2 regions of the Pseudomonas sp. Marseille-Q7302 genome follow, and region 2 is predicted to be linked to the other one. Evidence: riboswitches for the same ligand, from Rfam matches in the RefSeq annotation. Region 2 holds a riboswitch; the other holds the start of a gene.
What was found. A riboswitch is a leader RNA that binds a small molecule or an ion and turns the genes downstream of it on or off. The one in region 2 is predicted to bind cobalamin.
Positions count from the first base shown of each region.

Region 1: linked by a shared signal. The riboswitch ahead of ACWPW1_RS12155 (CbtB domain-containing protein) and the one ahead of cobO (cob(I)yrinic acid a,c-diamide adenosyltransferase) in region 2 are both predicted to bind cobalamin.

Region 1 covers NZ_CBCOPK010000001.1:2,585,606-2,597,192, forward strand. Annotated here, with positions in the region: gene cobN (cobaltochelatase subunit CobN) at 1-3,061, opposite strand, end outside; gene cobW (cobalamin biosynthesis protein CobW) at 3,068-4,120, opposite strand; cobalamin riboswitch at 4,223-4,562, opposite strand; cobalamin riboswitch at 4,621-4,958, shown strand; gene ACWPW1_RS12155 (CbtB domain-containing protein) at 5,046-5,231, shown strand; gene ACWPW1_RS12160 (CbtA family protein) at 5,244-5,921, shown strand; gene ACWPW1_RS12165 (cobalamin biosynthesis protein) at 5,918-6,292, shown strand; gene ACWPW1_RS12170 (segregation and condensation protein A) at 6,283-7,011, opposite strand; gene ACWPW1_RS12175 (L-threonylcarbamoyladenylate synthase) at 7,122-7,751, opposite strand; gene ACWPW1_RS12180 (PHP domain-containing protein) at 7,748-8,620, opposite strand; gene ACWPW1_RS12185 (septation protein A) at 8,682-9,266, shown strand; gene ACWPW1_RS12190 (response regulator transcription factor) at 9,271-9,948, shown strand; gene ACWPW1_RS12195 (LTXXQ domain protein) at 10,063-10,497, shown strand; gene ACWPW1_RS12200 (sensor histidine kinase) at 10,739-11,587, shown strand, end outside.
Region 2 covers NZ_CBCOPK010000001.1:1,698,663-1,710,249, reverse strand. Annotated here, with positions in the region: gene ACWPW1_RS07850 (adenosylcobinamide-GDP ribazoletransferase) at 1-162, opposite strand, end outside; gene ACWPW1_RS07845 (histidine phosphatase family protein) at 162-713, opposite strand; gene cobT (nicotinate-nucleotide--dimethylbenzimidazole phosphoribosyltransferase) at 706-1,764, opposite strand; gene cobU (bifunctional adenosylcobinamide kinase/adenosylcobinamide-phosphate guanylyltransferase) at 1,761-2,282, opposite strand; gene ACWPW1_RS07830 (cobyric acid synthase) at 2,283-3,734, opposite strand; gene cobD (threonine-phosphate decarboxylase CobD) at 3,731-4,720, opposite strand; gene cbiB (adenosylcobinamide-phosphate synthase CbiB) at 4,713-5,621, opposite strand; gene bluB (5,6-dimethylbenzimidazole synthase) at 5,618-6,268, opposite strand; gene ACWPW1_RS07810 (cobyrinate a,c-diamide synthase) at 6,265-7,563, opposite strand; gene cobO (cob(I)yrinic acid a,c-diamide adenosyltransferase) at 7,557-8,183, opposite strand; cobalamin riboswitch at 8,279-8,473, opposite strand; gene ACWPW1_RS07800 (four-helix bundle copper-binding protein) at 8,571-8,900, shown strand; gene ACWPW1_RS07795 (mandelate racemase/muconate lactonizing enzyme family protein) at 8,906-10,105, opposite strand; gene ACWPW1_RS07790 (2-hydroxyacid dehydrogenase) at 10,116-11,093, opposite strand; gene ACWPW1_RS07785 (LacI family DNA-binding transcriptional regulator) at 11,184-11,587, opposite strand, start outside.

The sequences.
Region 1 (11,587 bases), 890 kb from region 2:
CGCCGAAGATGCGCCAGCCCGCCTGACGCCGGGCCTGGTCGGCCTCGATGCCGGCCGCTTCCAGCGCGGCCCGCTCCCGCCGCACCTGGGCGGCCAGGGGATTGAGGTCGTCCGGTTCGTCCAGCGCGGCGACAGCCTGGATCGCGGCATCGAACAACCGCACCAGGCCACCGAAGGCATCGCGGAAGAAGCCGGAGATACGCAGGGTGACATCCACCCGCGGTCGATCCAGCAGTGACAGTGGCAGGATCTCGAAGTCTTCGACCCGGGCGCTGCCGGTCTGCCACACCGGGCGCACGCCGAGCAGCGCCATGGCCTGGGCGATGTCATCGCCGCCGGTTCTCATGGTCGCCGTCCCCCAGACGGAAAGGCCCAGCTGGCGCAGGTGATCGCCCTCCTCCTGTAGATGGCGCTCCAGCAGCAGGTTGGCCGACTGCCAGCCAAGTCGCCAGGCCGTCATGCTTGGCAGGTTGCGCACGTCCACGGAGAAGAAATTACGCCCGGTGGGCAGCACGTCCAGTCGGCCGCGACTCGGCGCCCCACTGGGCCCGGCCGGGACGAAGCGACCGCCCAGAGCGGCCAGCAGGCCGCCGATTTCCGCAGGGCCACAGCCATCCAGGGCCGGTGCCACCTGCGCGACCAGCTGCTCCAGCACCGGGTGGGTCGCCGGCAGGTCGGCCAATGCCAAGGGCAGTGGTTCGCCATCCACCATCGCGGCGACCAGGGCGAGCGCGAGCAGCTCAAGACGCTCGCGGGTGTCGCCCCGGGTGCGCCAGGGTTCCGCGGAAAGCGCGGCAAGGCACGCCGGACGGTCGCCCTGCCAGGGCTCGCCAAGATCGGCGGCCAGAGGATCGAACGCCAGCTGCAGATCCTTGGCCAGGGCACGCAGCAGGCTGGCGTTGCCGCCCTGGGCGTCGCCGCGAGGAATGCGCAGCAGGGCCACCAGGGTGTCGCGGCGCAGCTGGCCGGTCGGGGATTCGCCGAACACGTGCAGGCCATCGCGGATCTGGGATTCCTTGAGGTCGCAGAGATAGGCGTCCAGCTGCGGCAACCAGCTGTCGGGGTCATCGGTAATGACCAAGCCCAGCTCGCGGTCCAGGGCAGTCTCGCGCACCAGCTGCAGGATCTCGGCGCGCAGCTCGGTGGCCCGGCGCAGATCCAGCAGGCTGGCGTCGTAGTATTCGTCGGCCAGGCGTTCCAGGTCACGCAGCGGGCCATAGCTCTCGGCCCGGGTCAGCGGCGGCATCAGGTGATCGATGATCACCGCCTGGGTACGACGCTTGGCCTGAGCACCCTCGCCCGGATCGTTGACGATGAAGGGATAGACGTTGGGCAGCGGCCCGAGGATGGCGTCCGGCCAACACTCCTGCGACATGCCCACGCCCTTGCCCGGCAGCCATTCCAGGTTGCCGTGCTTGCCCAGGTGGACCACCGCCTGCGCCCCATAGGCCTCGCGCAGCCAGAAGTAGAAGGCCAGGTAGCCGTGGGGCGGGACCAGCGACGGGTCATGATAGACCGCAGCGGGATCGACGTCATAGCCGCGGGCCGGCTGGATGCCGACGAAGGTCAGGCCGAAGCGCACCCCGGCCACCATCAGCCGGCCACGCCGCTGCATGGGATCGGCCTCGGGCGGCCCCCAGCGCTCGGTCACCGCCTGCTGCAGGCTCGGCGGCAACTGGCCAAATAACGCCTGGTAGTCGTCCAACGCCAGGCTCTGCAACGCTGGGCGCAGATCGCGCAGGGCACTGTCGTTGGTGACGCCACCGAGCAGGCGCTCGATCAGCGCAGTACCGCTCTCCGGCAGATTGGCCACCGGGTAGCCGGCCGCCTGCAAGGCCTCCAGCACCTTGAGGGCCGCCGCCGGGGTATCCAGGCCTACGCCGTTGCCGATGCGACCATCGCGGGTCGGATAATTGGCCAGGATCAGGGCGATGCGCTTGTCCGCCGGCGGGCGCCGCGCCAACTCGACCCAGTTGCGCGCCAGGCGGGCGACGAAGGTCATGCGCTCCTCGTCGGCCTGGTAGTTGACCACGTCGCTCTGGCTGCGCTCGCAGCGCCAGGCCAGACCCTTGAAGCTGATCGGCCGGGTGATGATGCGCCCATCCAGCTCTGGCAGGGCGATGTGCATGGCCAGGTCGCGGGCGCCCAGGCCCTGGGGATTCTCCAGCCAGCGCTCGCGGTTGTCCTGGGCACAGATGGCCTGGAGCACCGGCACCGGTCGGCGGAAAGGAGCCAGGTTAGGCCGCTCCGGACTGGATTGAGCGAAGCCGGTGGTATTGAGGATCAGCGCGGTACCGGTCTCATCCACCAGCCGCTCCACTTCCGTCAGGCAAGCGGATTCCTTGAGACTGGCCACGGCGATAGGCAGCGGATTCAGTCGCTGGGCCTGCAGTTGCTGGCAGAAGACATCAACGAAAGCCGTGTTGGCCGACTGCAGATGGGTGCGATAGAACAATAGCGCCGCCGTCGGCCAATCCGGCTGCCAGCGTTGGCGCCAGCCATCGAGGCCAAGGCCTTCGGGCTGGTACACCGCCACGCGCGGTAATTCTCGTGGCGCCTCGTGAGTGTAGCTGGCACCCAGGCATTCGGCGGCCAGGCAATGGAGAAAATCCCGGGCATTCGTCAGACCGCCTTGGCGCAGATAGCGCCACAATCGATCGGCCAGCTCGGGCGCGACCGTACCCAGGGCCATCAGCTCCGGATCAGGGCGATCGCAACCCGGTACCGCGATCAGGGTCAGACCCCGTGCGGCCAGCTCGGCGAGACGTTCCATGCCATAGCGCCAATACCCCTGGCCGCCGTGCAGGGAGATGAACACCACCCGCGCCTGGCTCAGCACCTCCTCGACATAGAGATCCACCGAGGCGTGGTTTTGCAGCTGCATGGGGTTGGCCAGGCGCAGGCTGGGATAGCCGTCATCCAGAGTGCGGGTGGCCTCGGCCAGGAGCGCCAGATGCGAGTCGCCACTGCAGAGGACGACGATTTCACCCGGCGTCTGCGCCAGGTGGGCAATGCCATCGTCCGGGACGAAACCGCCCGGCTGGGTACGCAGCAGATGCATCTAGGTTCAGGCCACCGCAGCGCGCAGCTGAGCGGTGATCGCCGCCTGGTCCAGCTCCTGGCCGATCAGCACCAGTTGAGTGCGACGGGGTTCCGCCGCCTGCCAGGCCCGGTCGAAATGCTTGTCGAAACGGGTGCCGACTCCCTGTACCAGCAGGCGCAGCGGCTTGCCGGCAATGGCGGCGAAGCCCTTCACCCGCAGCACGCCATGGCGCTTGACCACCTCGGTCAGCGCTGCCAGCAGGGTTGCTTCGGCGACCTCGGGCAATTCGACACCAAAGGAGTCGAATTCGTCATGATCGTGGTCTTCATGCCCCTCGAGGTCGTGGTGGGTCGGACGGCTGTCGATATGGGCCTCGGACTCGGCCTGCAGCCCCAGCAGCACCGACAACGGCAGCACGCCGCGACTGGCTTCCACCACCTTGACCGCCGGCGGCAATTCCTCGGTCACCTCGGCGCGGACCCGGGCCAGCGCCTCGGCATCCAGGCCGTCGGCCTTGTTGAGGATCACCAGGTCGGCGCTGGCCAGCTGGTCTTCGAACAGCTCATGCAGCGGCGACTCGTGGTCCAGGTTGGGATCCTGGCGGCGCTGGACGTCCACCTGCTCGGGGTGGGCGGCGAAGGTGCCGGCAGCCACCGCCGGACTGTCGACCACGGTGATCACCGCGTCCACGGTGCAGGCGTTGCGGATCTCCGGCCACTGGAAGGCCTGCACCAGCGGCTTGGGCAAGGCCAGGCCGCTGGTCTCGATGAGGATGTGGTCGATGTCGCCACGACGCGCCACCAGCTCCTTCATGACCGGGAAGAATTCTTCCTGCACGGTGCAGCAGAGGCAGCCGTTGGCCAGTTCGAAGACTCGACCCTGGGCTTCTTCTTCGGTGCAGCCGATGCTGCACTGACGGAGGATCTCCCCGTCGATGCCCAGTTCGCCGAATTCATTGACGATCACCGCGATGCGGCGGCCTTCGGCATGGTCGAGCATGTGGCGCAACAGGGTGGTCTTGCCGGAGCCGAGGAAGCCGGTGACGATGGTGACGGGGGTCTTGGCCAGGGTTTTCATGGGCTGCCCTTAGGTGAAATGCGAGAAAAGGCGGGCAGGCATGCCGGACGCTCGCACGCTGGCGAGGCCCTGGTGGCAGCCCGGATCACCCCGCCCGGTTGCGTATGGAAAACTAGCGAGGCAGGTCTCCTGGCTCACGGCGCCCGACTCCGGCCTTCCCGCGTGAGCAGTGGCCTTAGAGCTTGTTCATGATTTCGCGAGCTAGAGTCAAACAAGGCGAAGATGCTTAAGGAAGCGGATCGGACTCGCGCTCGAGTTTACGAATGGTAAATGAGCATTCCGAAAGCATCTTCAACGCAGTTGATCGACGCGCAGCACATTATGAACAGGCTCTGTGGAGAGGCTGAAGATGCCGCTTACAGTTGCGGGGGCAGCCGCGGTGTCGCACCGCGTTCCCTTTCAAGCTCTTGCGGACAAGAGCACCTCGAAGCCCGACAGGCTACGAGTGCCCCGCCGGGGTGTCAATCGGACAGGCTTGACCGTCGGACGACCCGCGTGGTCTGCTCGACCCTGCTTCAGGTGTCGCGACTCCGCCATGGGTCGCGGTGAAACGGGAAGCCGGTCCAAGTCCGGCACTGCCCCCGCAACGGTAGACGAGCGCAGGATCACGATGCCACCCGGCCGGCAAGCTTGGGGAAGGCGATCCTGGTAGTCGTACGGGAATGCGATCTTGAGCGAGCCCGCGCACGGCAAGACGAAACCTTCGTAGCAAGCGTCATTTACAGGGTGTAGATGAGCCTTGCGGAGAAGGATTCGACAACGCCGGGCCGAGCGCTGCCAAGCCCGCCCCCGCAAGACCCTCGTGAGTCCGGAGACCGGCCTGTCGCTTTCAAGCAACCCGCGGTGGGCGGTCGTGCTGGACGGCGGCTGCCTACCGGCCCGCTGCCTAGGCGCGTCCCTGCCGCTTCGACTCCGAGGCCTCGTCATGACCGCTGCCCGCTCCACCACCGCCCTGCCCCAGACCAGTACCCGCACCCAACGCCTGACGGCCACCCTGCTCGCCTGCCTGTTTGGCCTGGGCCTGGTGTTCCTGGCCGGCTTTTCCCATGTCGAGGCCCTGCACAACGGCGCCCACGACACCCGCCACAGCGAAGGCTTCCCCTGCCACTAAGAGGAGATCGGCATGTTTCAGCGTATCGCCTTCAGTGCCGGCGTGGCCGGCCTGCTCGCCGCCCTTCTGCTGAGCGTCCTGCAGAGCCTCTGGCTGACCCCGCTCATCCTTCAGGCGGAAACCTATGAGGTACAGGTCGAGGCACCGGTCATGACGGAGCAGCATGAGCACGGCGCAGAAGCCTGGTCGCCGGAAGACGGCTGGCCACGCACCCTGGCCACCTTTGGCGGCAACCTGGTGGTGGCTGTGGGCTTCGGCCTGGTCCTGGCGGGCCTGTTCAATCTGCGCACGCCGCACCGAACCTACCAGGGCCTGCTGTGGGGACTGGCTGGCTATGCCACCTTCTGCCTCGCGCCCAGCCTCGGCCTGCCACCGGAACTGCCAGGGACCGCCGCAGCCGACCTGACCCTAAGGCAAACCTGGTGGATCGGCACCGCTGGGGCCACCGCGTCCGCCCTCGCCCTGCTGGTCTTCGCCCGCCATCCCGGCTACAAGATCATCGCTCTGGGTCTGCTGGTATTGCCGCATGTGCTAGGTGCGCCCCAGCCCATCGAGCATTCCAGCCTGGCACCGCACGAGCTGCAGCGGCACTTCCAGATCGCCGTGCTGGCGAGCAATCTGCCGTTCTGGCTGTTGCTGGGACTGGCCTGCAGCTGGCTGTTTCGCCGTCAGGGTGCTTCGCACCCATGAAACGGGTTCTGGGCCTGGGCTGTCGGCGGGGCTGCTCGCTGGACGAACTCGCCGAACTGGCGCAGTCGGTGTTGCAGGAAGCCGAGTGCGAAATCACCGCCCTGACGGCCCTGGCCACGGTGGAAAGTCGACTGGAAGAAGGGGCCTTATGCGCCCTCGCCGAGCGCTGGCACCTGCCACTGCTCGGTTTCACGGCGGCGCAGTTGGCCCAGCAGGTCGGCGTCCTTTCACCCAGCGTTGTCGCGCTGGAACACACCGGTAGCTCGAGCATTGCCGAGGCCGCGGCATTGAGGGCGGCTGGCGAAGGTGCCCGATTGCGCGTGAGCAAGCGCAAGAGCGCGGCCGCCACGGCGGCCCTGGCCTATTCCTGAGGCGCCACTTCGGCGTCGGCGCCACTGATCCGGGCGCGGACATGGATGGGGCTGAAGGCTTCGTTCTGGACCAGCTCCACCAGGGATTCCTTGACCAGTTCGAGGATGGCCATGAAGGTCACCACCACACCGAGACGGCCTTCTTCCTGGGTGAACAGGGCGACGAAGGGCACGAAGGCGCCGTCCTTGAGTCGCTCCAGCACCTGGCTCATCCGCTCGCGGGTAGACAGCACCTCACGGGTCACCTGGTGGCTCTCGAAGAGATCCGCCCGGCGCAGCACCTCGCCCATGGCCAGCAGCAGCTCGCCCAGTTCGACCTCGGGCAACAGTTTGCGCGCACGCGCCTCGGGCGCCGGCAAAGTGGGTACCACGAAGTTACGCCCCTCGCGCGGCAGGTCATCGAGATCCTCGGCGGCCTTCTTGAAGCGTTCGTACTCCTGCAGCCGGCGAATCAGTTCGGCGCGCGGATCCTCTTCCTCGGCTTCCAGGCCTTCGGCACGGGGCAACAGCATGCGCGACTTGATCTCCGCCAGCATGGCTGCCATCAGCAGGTACTCGGCGGCCAGTTCCAGCTGCACCGCCTTCATCAACTCGACATAGCTCATGTACTGCCGGGTAATCTCGGCGACGGGGATGTCGAGGATGTCGATGTTCTGCTTGCGGATCAGATAGAGCAGCAGGTCCAGCGGACCTTCGAAGGCTTCGAGAAAGACCTCCAGCGCATCCGGCGGGATATAGAGGTCCTGGGGCAGCTCGGTGAAGGCCTCGCCATACACCAGCGCCAGGCGCAGCTGCTCGGGTTCGAGCAGCTGGGGATCCAGGGCCTCGCTCATGCTTCGATCATGAAGGGCGTGGGATCACCGGCACCGACACGGATCACCTCGGGCTCGTCGTCGGCCAGGCTGATAACGGTGGACGGCTGCAAGCCACCGGGTCCGCCTTCGATCACCAGGTCGACGAAGTGGTCGAGGCGCTCGCGGATTTCCCAGGCATCGCCGAGGGCGTCCTCATCCCCGGGAAGAATCAGGCTCACGCTCATCAGCGGCTCGCCCAGCGCTTCCAGCAGCGCCAGGGTGATGGGATGCTGGGGCACCCGAACACCAATGGTGCGCCGCTTGGGATGCAGCAGCATCCGCGGCACCTCGCGGGTAGCGTTGAGGATGAAGGTATAGGGCCCGGGCGTATAGGCCTTGAGCAGGCGGAAAGCGCTGGTATCCACCTTGGCATAGATGCCGAGCTCCGAGAGATCGCAGCACACCAGGGTGAAGTTGTGCTTGTCGTCGAGCTGGCGGATGCGGCGAATCCGCTCCACGGCACTCTTCTCGCCGATTCGGCAGCCCAGCGCATAGGACGAATCGGTGGGATAGGCGATGACACCACCGGACTGGATGATTTCCACGGCCTGACGAATCAGCCGCGGCTGGGGATTCTGCGGATGAATCTCGATGAACTGGCTCATTGGGGTTCCCGATTCTGAGGGTACAGCGGTTGACTGAAGCGCGCCCAGAGGGGCGGCAGATCTTCGGGCAACGGACGGTACATGCCCAGGTCCGACCAATCGGCTGGCGCATGGAAATCGCTGCCCGCACTCACCATCAGACCAAATTCCCGCGCCAGAATTGCCAGGGTGCCGACCTGCTCGGCCGGCTGTATGCCGTTGACCACCTCGATGGCATGGCCGCCACCGGTGACGAATTCGCCGATCAGCTTGCGCAGCTTGGTGCGCGTGAAGCCATACGCCAGGGGGTGCGCCAGGCTGATCCAGGCCTTGGCGCCCTTCAGGGTGGCCAGGGTATCGGCCAGGGTCGGCCAGTGCTGCTTGACGTCGCCGAGCTTGCCGCCGCCCAGCCACTTGCGAAAGGCGTCGCCTCGGTCTTGGACAAGACCGGCCTGTACCAGGTATTCGGCGAAGTGGGGTCGTGCCGGCGCGTTGCGACTATCACCCAGCGCCAACTGCACCGCCCGGGCGCCTTCCAGAGTGCCGGGCATGCCCTTGGCCGCCAGCCGCCGGTCGATTTCCCGGGCACGCTCCCAGCGTCCTTCGTGCAAGGCTTCCAGGGCGGCGTTCAGCGCCGGCGCTTCGGGATCGAAGTTGTAGCCCAGCACATGCAAGGTCGCCCCGCCCCAGGTACAGGACATCTCGATCCCGGAGAGCAGGCGAAGACCCAGGCCATCCGCCGCTTCCAGCGCTTCGGCGTAACCGTCCAGGGTGTCATGATCGGTGATGGCCAGCAGCTGTACCCCGCGCTCATGAGCCCTTCTGACGACCTCGGCGGGCGCGAAGGCGCCGTCCGACGCAGTGGTATGACAGTGCAGGTCGATACGCATGGGCTTTCTCCTTCGGCTTCATCGGGTATTATGCCGCGATGCACTGCTATCGGCTGCGTTAATGAAACAATTCATCGACTTCATTCCCCTCCTGCTGTTCTTCCTGGTCTACAAGCTCGATCCGCGTCCGGTTGAATTCGCCGGGCACGCCTTCACCCTGGGCGGCATCTTCAGTGCCACCGCGGTGTTGATCATTGCCTCTCTGGTGGTCTACGGCGTGATCTACGCGACCCAGCGCCGGCTGGAGAAGAGCCAGTGGCTGACCCTGATCGCCTGCCTGGTATTTGGCGGCATGACCCTGGCGTTCCACAGCGAGACCTTTCTCAAGTGGAAGGCGCCGGTGGTGAACTGGCTGTTCGCCCTCGCCTTCCTCGGCAGTCAGTTCATTGGCGACAAACCGCTGATCCAGCGCATGCTGGGCCACGCGGTGCGCTTGCCCGCGCCGATCTGGACGCGCCTGAACATCGCCTGGATCATCTTTTTCATCGTCTGCGGCTGCGCGAATCTCTATGTGGCCTTCACCTACGAAAGCTTCTGGGTCGACTTCAAGGTCTTCGGCAGCCTGGCGATGACCCTGGTATTCATGCTCGGTCAGGGCCTCTATCTGGCGCGCCATCTGCAACCGATGGATGAACCGCGAGATTGATCCCATGAGTCAGATTCTGCTGATCGACGACGATCAGGAGCTGTGCGAGCTGCTCGGCGCCTGGCTGAAACAGGAAGGCTTCGAGGTCACCGCCTGCCACGCCGGCAGCGACGCGCGCATCCAGTTGCGCGACGCGACGCCGGACGTCGTGGTGCTGGACGTGATGCTGCCCGACGGCAGCGGCCTGGAATTGCTCAAGCAGCTGCGCAGCGATCATCCGCAACTGCCGGTACTGATGCTGTCGGGGCGTGGCGAACCACTGGACCGGATCCTCGGCCTGGAGCTGGGCGCCGACGACTACCTGGCCAAACCCTGCGATCCGCGCGAACTCACCGCACGCCTGAGGGCCATCCTCAGGCGCAGCCATCCGGCCCAGCCGGCAGCACGCCTACAACTGGGCGACCTGTCGCTGAGCCTGGCACGGGGCGTGGCCAACATCGGCGAAACCGAGATCACCCTCACCCTCACCGAGAGTCGCATCCTCGAAGCCCTGCTACGCCAGCCCGGAGAACCCCTGGAGAAGCAGGCCCTGGCCCAGGTGGCACTCGGTCGCAAGCTGACACTCTATGATCGCAGCCTGGACATGCACGTCAGCAATCTGCGGCGCAAGCTCGGTAGCCACGCCGATGGCCGTCCACGCATCCTGGCGCTGCGCGGTCGCGGCTACTACTACAGCGTCTAGCACCGCCACGTCGCCTTTACCCCCTCTTTACGCCCGCTGACCGCCACTGACTCCCCCCGCTCCTAGACTGGGCCCATCCGGTATTGCACCGGTCATCCCAAGGAGATTTCCCCGATGCGCAAGCTCATGCCCGCCGTGCTGTTCGCCGCCCTGCTGCCGACCCTGACCCTGGCCGCCACCCAGGACGGCCCTGAGATCACCCCGCCGCCCCACGGGAAGCTGATGGATGGCGGCCCCCGTGGCGGCGGCCCCCTGCGCGGCCTCAAGCTCACCGCCGAGCAACGCGAGCAGGTCGGCAAGCTGATGGGCGAAGAGCGTCAGCAGCAGCGCGAGATCGTCAAAAGCTATCTCGACAAGCTGCCCGAGGATCAGCGCAAGGCCCTGCATGATCAGCTGGATGGCAACCGCGACAAGACTCGTCAGTCCATTCGCGCCCTCCTCAAGCCCGATCAGCAGAAGCGCTTCGACGAAATGGAAAAGAAGCGGGAGGATCGCGCCAGGGAGTGGGCCGAGTTCCAGCAGTGGAAGCAGGACCACAAGTCCTCGTAATCCCCACCCGCTGCGCCGATGGTCCTCGGCGCAGCGCCCAACCAAGAGCCTGCCCCCAATCTCGCGCGCTAGAGTCAGACAAGGCCTAGGCGGCCCCGCGAAAACACCTGAAAAGCGGACCGGACCTGCGCTCACGGTTACCACTGGTAAGTGAGCACTCCGACCGGGCTGACGACCCAGGCCTTTCCGACGCAGTCTGGCCGACCCGCAACAGGATAAAAGCAGGTTTCAAGGCGACCGCATGGTTTTTCGCTCTCTCTTCTGGCGCATCTTCGCCACCTTCTGGCTGGCCATCCTGTCCGCGGTGGGCCTGACCATGCTGCTCGGCCACCTGGCCGATCAGGACTCCTGGATCCTCGCGCAGCATCCCGGCTTGCGCGACCTGCCCGAACAGTGGGTACAACGCTATGAAAACGAAGGCCCCGCCGCCGCCCAAGGATTGCTCGAACAGCGCAAAGGCCGCTATGGCATCGATGTGCTGGTGCTGGGCGAGAACGGCTCGCCCCTGGTGCGCGGCACCCTGCCACCGCGCATCTTCGACCAGGATCTTGACCAGCCGCAGCGTCAGCAGCGCCCCGGCCCCGGCGCCCGCGATCCAAACCGTCCGTTGCCCTGGCGACGGCTGACCGACGAATACACCAGTTCCAGTGGCCAGAACTACCTGTTCATCTATCACCTGCCCACGCCCGAGCTAGGCGCCTGGCGCCGTCAGAGTCTGTTCTGGCCGGTCGGCATGCTGGCCATCGCCACCGTGGTGTTGACCCTCTTCAGCCTGCTGCTGACCCTGAGCCTGACCCGGCCGCTCAATCACCTGCGGCGCGCGGTGCACGATCTCGGCCAGACCGCCTATCAGCAGGACACCCTGGCGCGTCTTGCGCGCCGCAAGGACGAACTGGGCGTGCTGGCCGGAGACTTCAATCGCATGGGCGCCCATCTGCAGCGCCTGATCGACAGCCAGCGCCAGCTGCTGCGCGATGTGTCCCACGAATTGCGTTCACCCCTGGCACGCCTGCGCATCGCCCTGGCACTGGCCGAGCGCTCCGATCCCCACGACCTGGGCAACATGTGGCCGCGCCTCACCCTGGAATGC
Region 2 (11,587 bases):
GGCGCCCAGCCAGGCGATCAGACTCAGCACAGCGCCGATTAGCAAGCCGACTGCCGGATACCAGAGCACCGAACGGCCGATGGCCTCGGGTGCGGGCATGCCCGGTAGCCGGACCGGTAGGCGGGTGAGGAACTGCACGGCGATCAACCAGGACAGCGGCATCAGTCTTGCTCCAGTGCCAGCGACTGCAGGGTCGCGTAGGGTGCCTCGACCTGCAGTAGATCCTTGGGCGGGAAACCGCGCTGGCGCGCCAACAGCAGGCGGATGACGCCGCCGTGGGTGACGATCAGGCTGCGTTGCGCCTGCAGTCGCGGACGCCAGCGCGCCACCGCCCCCAGCACCCGCTCGGCGAAGGCGGCCACGGGCTCGCCCTCGGGCGGGGTATAGGCATAGGGATCGGCCCAGAACAGCCCCAGGGCCTCGGCCTGGTCCCGCATCAGCTCGGCCGCACTGCGGCCTTCCCAGGCGCCGAAATCCAGTTCGCGCAGATCGGGCTCCAGCAGCAGCTCGGCACCCTGCTCCGCTGCCAGCCATTCGGCGAAGCGTGCGCAGCGCTGCTGCGGCGAACTCAGGATCAGGGCGAAAGGCGGCTGCGCGGCGACGGCGGCGCGCAGTTGCGTCCAACCCTGTTCCGACAGCGGCGGATCGAGGCGGCCGCGAAAGCCTTCGGGACCCTCGGTGGCGCCATGGCGCAGCAGCCAGCAATCAGTCATGGGCGCGACTGGAAACGCTGGCTTCGGCGAAGGTGGCCATCTCGCTGTGCAGGCGACAGGACAGCTGCAGCAGCGGGACCGCCAGGGCCGCGCCGCTGCCCTCGCCCAGGCGCAGACCCAGGTCCAGCAGCGGCTCGCCACCCAGGGCCAGCAGTACGGCGGCATGACCGGGCTCGGCGCCGCAATGGGCGAACAGCAGCCAGTCGCGGGTATCGGGCTGCAGGTGCTGGGCACAGAGCGCAGCGACCGAGCAGATGAAGCCATCCACCAGGGTCGGCAGGCCCTGCTGGGCGCAGGCCAGATAGGCGCCGGTCAAGGCGGCTAACTCGAAACCGCCCAGCCGGCGCAGCAGTTCGTAGGGATCCTGCAAGGCATCGCCATGACGCAACAACGCACGCTGGATGACTGCCACCTTGCGCGCCACGCCATCGGCGTCCAGCCCGGTACCGGGCCCGGCGAGGGCCAGCGGCGAGGTGTCCAGGAGCACGCTGGCCAGGGCGCTGGCGGCGGTGGTGTTGCCGATGCCCATCTCGCCGCCAATGAAAAGGTCGGCGCCGCCGGCACAGGCCCGCAACACGGCGTCGCGTCCGGCCTGCAGCGCCGCCTGGCACTGGTCATGGGTCATGGCTGGCGTCAGGGTGAAATTGGCGGTGCCGCGTCCCAGGGGTAGATCGATCACCCCGGGCAGCGGCTCCAGGGGGGTGACGGTGCCCAGGTTGATGACTTCCAGGGCGGCGTCGAGTTGCCGGGCGAGCACGCTGATGGCGGCGCCCCCGCGCACGAAGTTGCGCACCATCTCGGCGGTCACGGACTGCGGATAGACCGAGACGCCCTCCTCCACGACCCCGTGGTCACCGGCGAAGACGGCGATGGCGGTGCGCTGCAGCAGAGGGCGCGGCGTGCCCTGCAGGGCCGCCAGCTGGATGGCCAGCATTTCCAGATCGCCAAGCGAGCCGCTCGGCTTGGTCAAGACCATCTGCCGCTGGCGCGCGGCTTCGGCGGCAGCGGTATCGGGTTGGCGGCAGGGTCCTTGCCACCAGGGCATGCTCATAACGGGGTTCCTTTGAGGATCAGAGGGAGACCGGCCACGCTCAGCACCACGCGATCGCAGCGGGTGGCCAGGGCCTGGTGCAGTTCGCCAGCGGCATCGACATAACGCCGTGTCAGCTCGCCCAGGGGGACGATACCCAGACCGGTCTCGTTACTGACGAAGATAAGCCGGCCTGGCAGCTGGGGGATGACGTCGAGCAGTTGCACGCAGGCCTGCTCTAAGCGCTGCGGATCGTCGAGCAGCAGCAGGTTGGTCAGCCAGAGGGTCAGGCAGTCCACCAGCAGACACTGCTCTGGCGCGGCCAGCGCCTGCAGGCGTTCGCTCAGCGCCAGGGGCTCTTCCACCAGCGCCCAGTGCGCGGGCCGACGCGCCGCGTGGCGTTCGATGCGGCGCGCCAGTTCGGCATCGCTGCCCCCGGCGGTAGCGATATAGGTGACCGCCAGTCCGCAGTCGGCAGCCAGGCGCTCGGCCAGGGCGCTCTTGCCGGAGCGAGCGCCGCCAAGAATGAGTTCGCGCATCTAGAGCTCGCAGAGGGCGCGCAGGCGCCCAGTGTCCAAATGGTGTTCGACGAGGTCGGCCAGGCGCTCCAGATCGCGTTCGCGCAAGGCGTGGTAGTCCAGCTGCTGCGGCTCGGCCAGACCCGCCCAGCGCAACAGCGCGACACTGGCAGCGGGCGACTCGAACAGGCCGTGCAGGTAGGTACCCAGCACCTGGCCGTCTGCGCTGAGGCTGCCATCGACGCGACCATCGTCGAAGCGCAGCACCGGATGCTCCAGCGCCGCTCCCTGGCTGACGCCGGCATGAATCTCGTAGCCGGCGACCTCGGCGTCGCCGTCGCACAGCCAGCCGCGCACGTTGCGCAGCTGCTTTTCCGCCGCCAGTTCGGTGGTCATAGCCAGGTGACCCAGACCGGCGCTGTCACCGGGGGCACCTTCCAGGCCGAGGGGATCGGCGACGCGCTCGCCCAGCATCTGGAAGCCGCCGCAGATACCCAGTACTCGGCCGCCGTATCTCAGATGGCGGGCGATGGCCGTGTCCCAGCCCTGGGCGCGCAGGAAGGCCAGGTCGCTGCGCACGCTCTTGGAGCCGCCCAGGATGATCAGATCCGCCGCGGGCAGGGCCTCGCCCTGCCGAACGAAGAGCAATTCCACCTGGGGGTGCAGACGCAGGGGATCGAAATCGGTGTGATTGCTCAGCCGTGGCATCACCGGCACCGCCACCCGCAAGCGGGGTCCCTGCTTGGCGACCTGGCCTGTGGCCAGGCGATCTTCGGCCTCCAGGTGCAGGTCATGCAGATAGGGCAGCACGCCAAGCACCGGTTTGCCGGTGCGGGCTTCGAGCCAGTCCAGCCCGGGTTGCAGCAGGGCCAGGTCGCCGCGGAAACGGTTGATGATGAAGCCGGCGACACGCGCCTGCTCGCTCGGTTCGAGCAGGTCCAGAGTGCCGACCAGATGGGCGAAGACACCGCCACGATCGATGTCCGCCACCAGCAGCACCGGGCAGTCCACCGCCTCGGCGAAGCCCATGTTGGCGATGTCGCCCTGGCGCAGGTTGATCTCGGCCGGCGAGCCGGCGCCTTCCACCAGCACCACCTCGAAGCGCTCGGCCAGCCGGGCATGGGAGGCCAGTACCGCTTCGCGGGCCACGGGCTTGTAGGCGTGATAGGCCTTGGCGTCCATGCTGGTGACGGCGCGGCCATGGATGATCACCTGGGCGCCGACGTCGGTATTGGGCTTGAGCAGCACGGGATTCATGTCGGTATGGGGCGCCAGACCACAGGCCTGGGCTTGGACCGCCTGGGCCCGGCCAATCTCGCCACCGTCGGCGGTCACCGCGCTGTTGAGCGCCATGTTCTGCGGTTTGAAGGGTACTACCCCTACACCCTGGCGATAGAGCCAGCGGCACAGGGCGGCCACCAGGGTGCTCTTGCCGGCGTCGGACGTGGTGCCCTGCACCATCAGCGTACTCATAGGGGACTCCGGTAGCTGGCCAACCCCTGGTCCAGGCGCTGCCAGCCGGATTCGTCGCCCGGCAGGCCGAATCTCAGGGCGCCAAGGTCGGGGAACAAGCGGGTAAGGATGGCCTGGCGCGCCAGGTGCTCGTGCAGGGCCGTGGCATCCGGGCGCTGCAGCAGCTGAAACAGGGCGCAGCCACCGCTAGGGTCGAGGGCGTGCCCGGCGAGCACCGCCGCCAGGCGCTCGCCGGCTTGCCGAAGCGCCTCACGCTGGCGCTCATGAGCCGTCTGGTCGACCAGCAGCTGCCGCGCAAGATGACGACTGGGCCCGTTGACCGTCCAGGGACCGAGATGCTCATCGAGCGGCGAAAGCAAGTCCGGCGCGGCAAGCACGAAGCCCAGGCGCATGCCGGCCAGCCCGAAGAACTTGCCAAAGGAGCGCAGCACGATCAGCCCGGGCAGATCGCTGAAGGGCGCGAGACTTGCACCTGGCGTAGGGTCCATGAAGGCCTCGTCCACCACCAGCCAACCGCCCCGCCTTTCGAGGCGGGCATGCCAGTCCAGCAGCCGCGCAGGTGAGAGGCGCTGCCCAGTAGGGTTGTTGGGGTTGACCACCACCAGTACGTCCAGCTGGTTGAGCCCGGTCGCGATCTGCTCCTCGCTCCACGCCAGCACCTCGTGGCCGGCGCGACGCCAGGCCAGGGCGTGCTCGGCATAACAGGGCGCCAGCACCCCGACTCGCGAAGGCGCGCGCAAGACAGGCAGCGCCTGGATGGCAGCCTGGGAACCAGCCACTGGCAACAGCGCGGACGCACGATAGTAGCTGCAGGCGGCGTCCACCAGGCCGTCATCGGGCTCGGGCAGGCGCGCCCAGGCACTGGCGGGAATCTCGGGCAATGGCCAGGGCCAGGGGGCCAGTCCGGTAGACAGGTCCAGCCAGTCGGCTAGGGGGATATCGTAGGTGCGCGCCGCGCGCCGTAGTCGACCGCCGTGCTCAAGCAAGCAGCAGTCCTCCCAGGGCGATCAGCAAGGTCCACACCCAGGCGCCGCGTCGTACCAGCTGGAGGGCACGGGTGATGGCCAGGAAGGTAGGGGCCGGACCGCGACCCAACAACGGACGCTCGTGCCATTCGCCGTGGTAGCGAGCAGCGCCGCCCAGGCTCACCCCCAGGGCCCCGGCGCCGGCGGCCATCACCGGGCCAGCGTTGGGGCTGTCCCACAGCGGCGCCTGGGAGCGCCAGCTTTCGATGGCGCTCCAGAAGCGGCCAAGACCGGCATAGGTCAGGGCGACCAGACGCGCGGGAATATAGTTGAGCACATCGTCCAGGCGCGCCGCAGCCCAACCGAAACGCTCCAGGCGTGGGGTACGGTAGCCCCACATGGCGTCCAGGGTATTGGCCAGGCGATAGAGCACCACGCCCGGCGCGCCGAGCAGGGCGAACCAGAACAACGCGGCGAAGACGGCGTCGCTGCCATTCTCCAGTACGGATTCGGTGGCGGCGCGGGCCACAGCGGTTTCGTCCAGCTCGCCCGTCTCCCGACTGACGAGGTAGCCGACCCGGCGCCGCGCCTCGGGCAGGTTGTTGCGTTGCAGGGCACGTGCCACCGGCTCGGCGTGCTCGCCCAGGCTGCGCAGTCCCACCGCCAGATACAGTGCCAGAGGCTGGATGATCCAGGCCAGCCAGCCGATCTGGCAGAGCAAGGCGGTGAGCAGCACCCAGGGCAGCACGGCCAGGCTCCAGGCCATCACCCCATGACTGCGCCAGCCACGGCCACCGGGGTTGAAGCGCGCTTCGAGGCTGTCGGCGTAGCGGCCGAACAGCACCAGGGGATGGGCCCGCCGGGGTTCGCCGAGCAGCAGGTCGAGCAGCATGCCGCCGACGACCGCGAAGGCCAGCATCATGGCTTCTGGCCCCAACGATTCTCGAAGACCAGTTCTTCCAGCGGGCGGCCCTGACGCCAGCCCTCCTCCTCCAGCATGGGTCGCGGATAGAAGGCTTCCACCGGCCCCAGGCAGAGGATGGCCGCTGGCTGGGACCCCTCGGGCATCTCCAGCAGGGTGCGCACCGCTTCCGGGTCGAACAGCGAGACCCAACCCATGCCCAGGCCTTCGCAACGCGCGGCCAGCCAGAGATTCTGGATGGCGCAGGAGAGCGAGGCCAGGTCCATCTCCGGCAGGGTACGGCGGCCGAAGATATGGGCTTCGCGCCCGTCCATCAGGGCAGCGACCAGCACCTCGGCGCAGTCGAGAATGCCCTGCACCTTGAGCTTCATGAAGTCATCGCTGCGCTCGCCGAGGGCTTCGGCGGTGGCGCAGCGCTCTTCCTCCACCAGCTCGTGCAGGCGCTGGCGCAAGACCGGATCGCTGATGCGCAGAAAGCGCCAGGGCTGCATCAGCCCGACGCTGGGGGCCTGGTGGGCGGCACCCAGCAGGCGGGCCAGTTGTTCGGGAGGCACCTCGCCACCGCAGAAATGGCGCATGTCGCGGCGCTCGGCGATGGCTCGGTAGACGGCGGCTTGTTCGGCAGGGGTATAGGGTGTCGTGGTCACGGCTTGAACATCGCGGCGGCCGCGGCGGGTGCCGACGGCATGTAGAAGTGAATATAGCTGGCGGTGAGGCGACCGTCTCGATAGACCGCCTCGGCCACCGCCTTACCATTGGGGCACAGACCCCGCGCCCAGGGTGCCTCGGGCGACTCCAGCGCGGAATGATGGTAGGTGTGGCCGCGCAAGGTGCCCTGCGCGAACTCCACCGACTGCAGGGCCAGGGCGGTCAGCCGGGCCTGCATCCGTGCGCTGCCCGGCAAGAGACCGAGCATGGCGGCGGACTCACCGGCCTTGTCGGTCAGCTCCTGAAGCAGATAGAGCATGCCACCGCACTCGGCGAGGATCGGCTTGCCGGCGGCATGGTGAGCGCGAATGGCAGCGCGCATGCCAAGGTTATTGGACAGCGCCTGCAGGTGCAGCTCGGGATAGCCGCCCGGCAGATAGAGGCTGTCCGCTTCCGGCAGCGTCGAGTCGGCGAGCACGGAAAAGAATTGCAGCTCGGCGCCCAGGGCGCGCAGCAAGTCCAGGTTGGCCTGGTAGAGAAACGCCAGGGCCGCATCGCGGGCCACGCCAATGCGCACCCCGGCCAGCAGCGGTTCGACCGGCGTCGGCTCCGGCGCGGCGAAGGCCACTGGCGGCGGCAATTCGATGTCGGAGCTGGCGGCCAGGGCATCGGCCGCCATGTCCAGGCGGCGATCCAGGTCGGTGACCTCGTCGGCCTGGATCAGCCCCAGGTGGCGACTGGGCAGCTCGATGCCGGCATCTCTTGGCAGGCTGCCAAAGAAGGTCATGCCCTCCGGCAGGCTGCCGCGGATCAGCTGCGTCTGCCGCGGGCTGCCACTGCGATTGGCCAGCACACCGGCGAACGGCAGGCTCGGCCGATAGTGGGCCAGGCCATAGGCCAGGGCACCAAAGGTCTGCGCCAGGCCCGCGGCGTCGATCACCCCCAGCACCGGTACGCCGAAGCGCTCGGCCAGGTCCGCCGCCGACGGCTGCCCGTCGAACAGCCCCATGACGCCTTCGATGAGGATGAGGTCCGCCTCCGCCGCCGCTTCCCACAGCAGGCGCCGACTCTCGGCCTCGCCGATCATCCACAGATCGAGCTGGTAGACCGGGGCGCCACTGGCACGGGCGAGGATCATCGGATCGAGAAAATCCGGGCCGCACTTGAACACCCGCACCCGCCGACCCTGGCGTGCATGCAACCGGGCCAGGGCGGCGGTGACGCTGGTCTTGCCCTGACCGGAGGCCGGGGCGGCGATCAGCAGCGCCGGGCAGTGCCGCGGTTCGCCTACCATTCGATGCCCTGCTGGGCGCGGACGCCGGCCTGGAAGGCATGCTTGACCAGACTCATGTCGGTCACGGTGTCGGCGGCTTCGATCAGGGCCGGCGGCGCGCCGCGGCCAGTCACCACCACATGCTGGTGCGCCGGGCGCCCGGCGAGATCGGCCAGCACCTGGTCGACCTCCAGATAGCCATGCTTGAAGGCGATGTTGAGTTCGTCTAGCAGCACCAGGCCGATGGCCGGATCGCGCAAGAGCTCCACTGCCACCGCCCAGGCCGCGGCCGCCGACTGCAGGTCGCGGGCACGATCCTGGGTGTCCCAGGTGAAACCCTCGCCCATGACGTGGTAACGCACCTCGTCGGGGAAGCGCCTGAAGAAGAGTTGCTCGCCGGTGTCGCGGCGGCCCTTGATGAATTGCACCACGCCGACCTGCATGCCGTGGCCGAGGGCGCGTGCCGCCATGCCGAAGGCGGAGCTGCTCTTGCCCTTGCCGATGCCGGTGTGCACCAGCAGCAGGCCGCGTTCGTCCTGGGCATCGGCGATCCGGGCGTCGATCACCGCCTTCTTGCGCACCATGCGCGCGCGATGGCGCTCGTCACGCTCGGGGCTGTTCGAATCAGGGGTGTCGGTCATGGCGGTTCTCCGGGTGCGGGCGCGACGGAGAAACGGGCAGAGACGCCGCCCGCGCAAGGCAGGTGGCGACGCCGCACGACGCCCTCCGCATCGCCGAGATGAACGCAAGCGTGGCCGGTCTCCGGGCTGGTGAGTCGATACCCTCGGGCACCCGCTGCGCCCCTTCCCGGCCGGGGCCAGTGGGTCTCGCGCAGCTGCTACTCAACTACCGTTGCGGGGGCAGCGCCGGCTCGACCGGCTTCCCTGTTTCACCCCGGCTCAAACGGGGCACCACGTGCAAGGGCGCAGGGTACGGACTACCCGAGAGAGCGTCAATCGATCGCGCGGGCCGAACTCGGCGGCCGGCGGCCGGGTCCACCCTTAGCACCCCACTGCCAGGAGATACCCATGACCGAATCCTCCCTCGCTGCCTGCATCAAGGCCTGCCTCGACTGCGCGGCCGCGTGCGAAACCTGCGCCAGCGCCTGTCTGGGTGAAGCCAATCTGGACATGATGCGCGATTGCGTGCGCCTGGATCGTGACTGCGCCGACGCCTGCCGTCTGGCCGCCACTTTCATGCAGCGCGGCAGCGATCGCCTGGCCGAAGCCTGTGCCCTCTGCGTGGCGACCTGCCGCGCCTGCGCCGCCGAATGCGGCAAGCACAAGGCCGACCACTGCCAGGCTTGCGCCCAGGCCTGTGAAGCCTGCGCCGATGCCTGCGCAGCCATGGCCGCCTGAGCCCCTTACCGCGTTGATACCCGCCCGATCCGGTCCGGCCGCTGACGCAGCGCCGGATGCAGGGCGGTGCCCAGGCCCGGTGCGGTTGGCGGTAGCAGCCAGCCCTGCTCCAGTACCGGCAGCTCGGTGACCAGCTCACGATAGAAGCCCGCCAGATAGGCTCGCACCACTTCCTGAAAGATGGCATTGGCTGAGGCCAACCCCAGATGCAGCGAGGCCATCAGCACCACCGGTCCGGTGCAATCGTGCGGGGCGATGGGCTTCTGATAGGCCTCGGCCAAGGTGGCGATCTTGCGTGCCTCGCTCAACCCACCGCACCAGGACAGGTCCACCATCACATAGTCCAGCGCATCGGCCGCCAGCAGATCGCGGAAGGCACCGCGCATCGCCAGGGTCTCGCTGCCGCAGACCGGAATGCCCGCCAGCCGCCGGAAATCCGCCAACCCCTGAACGTGATCCATCTTGATCGGATCTTCCGCCCAGAAGATGTTGTAGTCCTTGAGTGCTCGGGCGATCTGCAGGGCGCAGGTCGGATTCCACAAGGAATGGAATTCGCACATCACCTCGATGCCATCGCCGACCGCCTCCCTGATGCGCGCAAAGGGCTCCAGACCCTGGCGCAAGTCGGTGCTGGATAGATACTGGCCGCCACTGGCCAGGGCGAAGGCATCGAAGGGCCAGATCTTCATGGCGGCAAACCCTTCGTCCATCAGGCTCTGGGCCAGTTCGCCCGGGTTTTCCACCGCCGCCACCTGATCATCGTAGCGACCGGCCACGCGGGCCTCGCCCTTGGCGATCAGCCGGCGCTGCTCACCACCGGTATTGAAGTTGGGACTGGCGCAGGTGTTGTAGGCGCGCATCCGCTCATGGACCTGGCCACCCAGCAGCTGATGGATCGGCACGCCCATAGCCTGGCCGAACAGGTCCCAGAGGGCGATATCCAGCGCCGAAGCCGCTCGGGTTTCCACGCCGCTGCCGTTGAAGCCCAGATAGCCACGCAGCAGCGCCCGGCTGTGGGCTTCGATCTGCAGGGGATCGCGACCCAATAGCAGTGGCGCGCAAAGCGAGTGTATCTGCGCCTCCACCGCTTCGGCGCCGCGAAAGGTCTCACCCAGACCGACCAGGCCACTGTCGGTGTGGATCTCCACCCAGAGCAGATTGGGCAGTTGCGTGAGCCTCATGGTTTCAATGCGAGTGATGCGCACGGCGCCTCCTCTAGCGAGGTCCGTGGACCTGATTGAGCAGCGTTTCGCCCCGACGCAGGCGTTCGATGTTGGCGGCGATGAAGGCATAGCGGCGCGCGAACAGCCCGTGGGTCCAACCCGAGACATGCGGCGTGCAGACGGCATTGGGCAGTTCTTCGAAGCGATGCCGTGCGGGTGCCACGAGATCGCCTTCGCCACTGGGGTAGCGGTACCAGACGTCCAGGTACGCCTTGGCGATGCGCCGGTCGGCGAGCGCCTGATAGAGGGCGGCTTCTTCCACCACCGCCGCCCGTGCCAGGTTCAGCAGCACGGCCTCCGGCCGCATGGCGGCGAACTGGGCAGCGCCGAAACAGCCCCGGGTGGTCTCGTCCAGCGGACAGGCCAGCACTACGTAATCGGCCAGGCCCAGAGCCTCGTTCAGCGCCTCGGGCGCAAGGGCAGCATCGGCCCCGGCGGGCACCCGGCCGTCGCGGGCACTACGGGTGATGGCCAGGATGCGCATGCCGAAGGCCCGCGCCCGCTGCGCCACCGCCTGGCCGATCCTGCCGAAACCCAGGATCGCCAGGGTCCTGCCCTGCAACTCACCACGCGGCTGGCGCCCCAGATAGGCATGGGTCCAACGCTCGCTGGCGAAGGCCGCCTGGGCCTCACCCAGGCGCACCTCATGATCCAGCAGGCAGGCCAGGGCGTATTCGGCCATGGGAATCTCGTGCTCGAAGACGTTGCAGACGCGACAGTCCGCTGCCAGCACTCCGAAATCGATGCCATCTAGACCAGCGCCAGGTACCTGCAGCAGCCGTACCCTGGGCGCCCGCGTTGAACGCTGCAGACGCATGGCGACCAGAACATCGGCGTCCTCGATTCGCTCGTCCCAGGTGGCTGACTTATGGGCTTCCCGCGGCAAGGTAATAAAGGTGGCCGGGCCGACCAGGTCCCTGGCAAGCGCCTCCTGGTGCGTGGCGGCTTCACCAATCATCACGATCTTCATCCGGCTCCTCCTCTGCTGAGCGAAAATGGTACCGCTACCATTTCAATCACCCTAGCGCCCAACAAGTCGTCTGACAACCGCCACCTGTCCTTAGGCGCTACCGCGCTCGATCCACTCGACACCCAGGTCGCGCTGCTGTGGCTCTCCATCACTACCCGCCAGACGGGCCAACAACAATTCCGCTGCCGTGTGCCCCAAGGCCGTGGCATCCACCCGTATCGTGGTCAAGGCAGGCAGGGTATGGGCCGCGAAGGCCATGTCGCCGAAACCGATCACCGCCACGTCGCCGGGCACCGCCAGCCCCTGCGCCAGGGCCTCGGTCAGCACGCCATGGGCCAGGGTGTCGGAGGTGCAGACCACGAGCAGCGGCCGCACCTTGGTTTGGGCGAGCAGCTGGCACAGGGCTTGGCGCCCCTGCTCCAGGCTGGGCAGGCCGGTGAATAGCGCCGGCGCCGTCTCGGCGATGCCGAGGGTGGCCAGGGCCCGACTCAGGC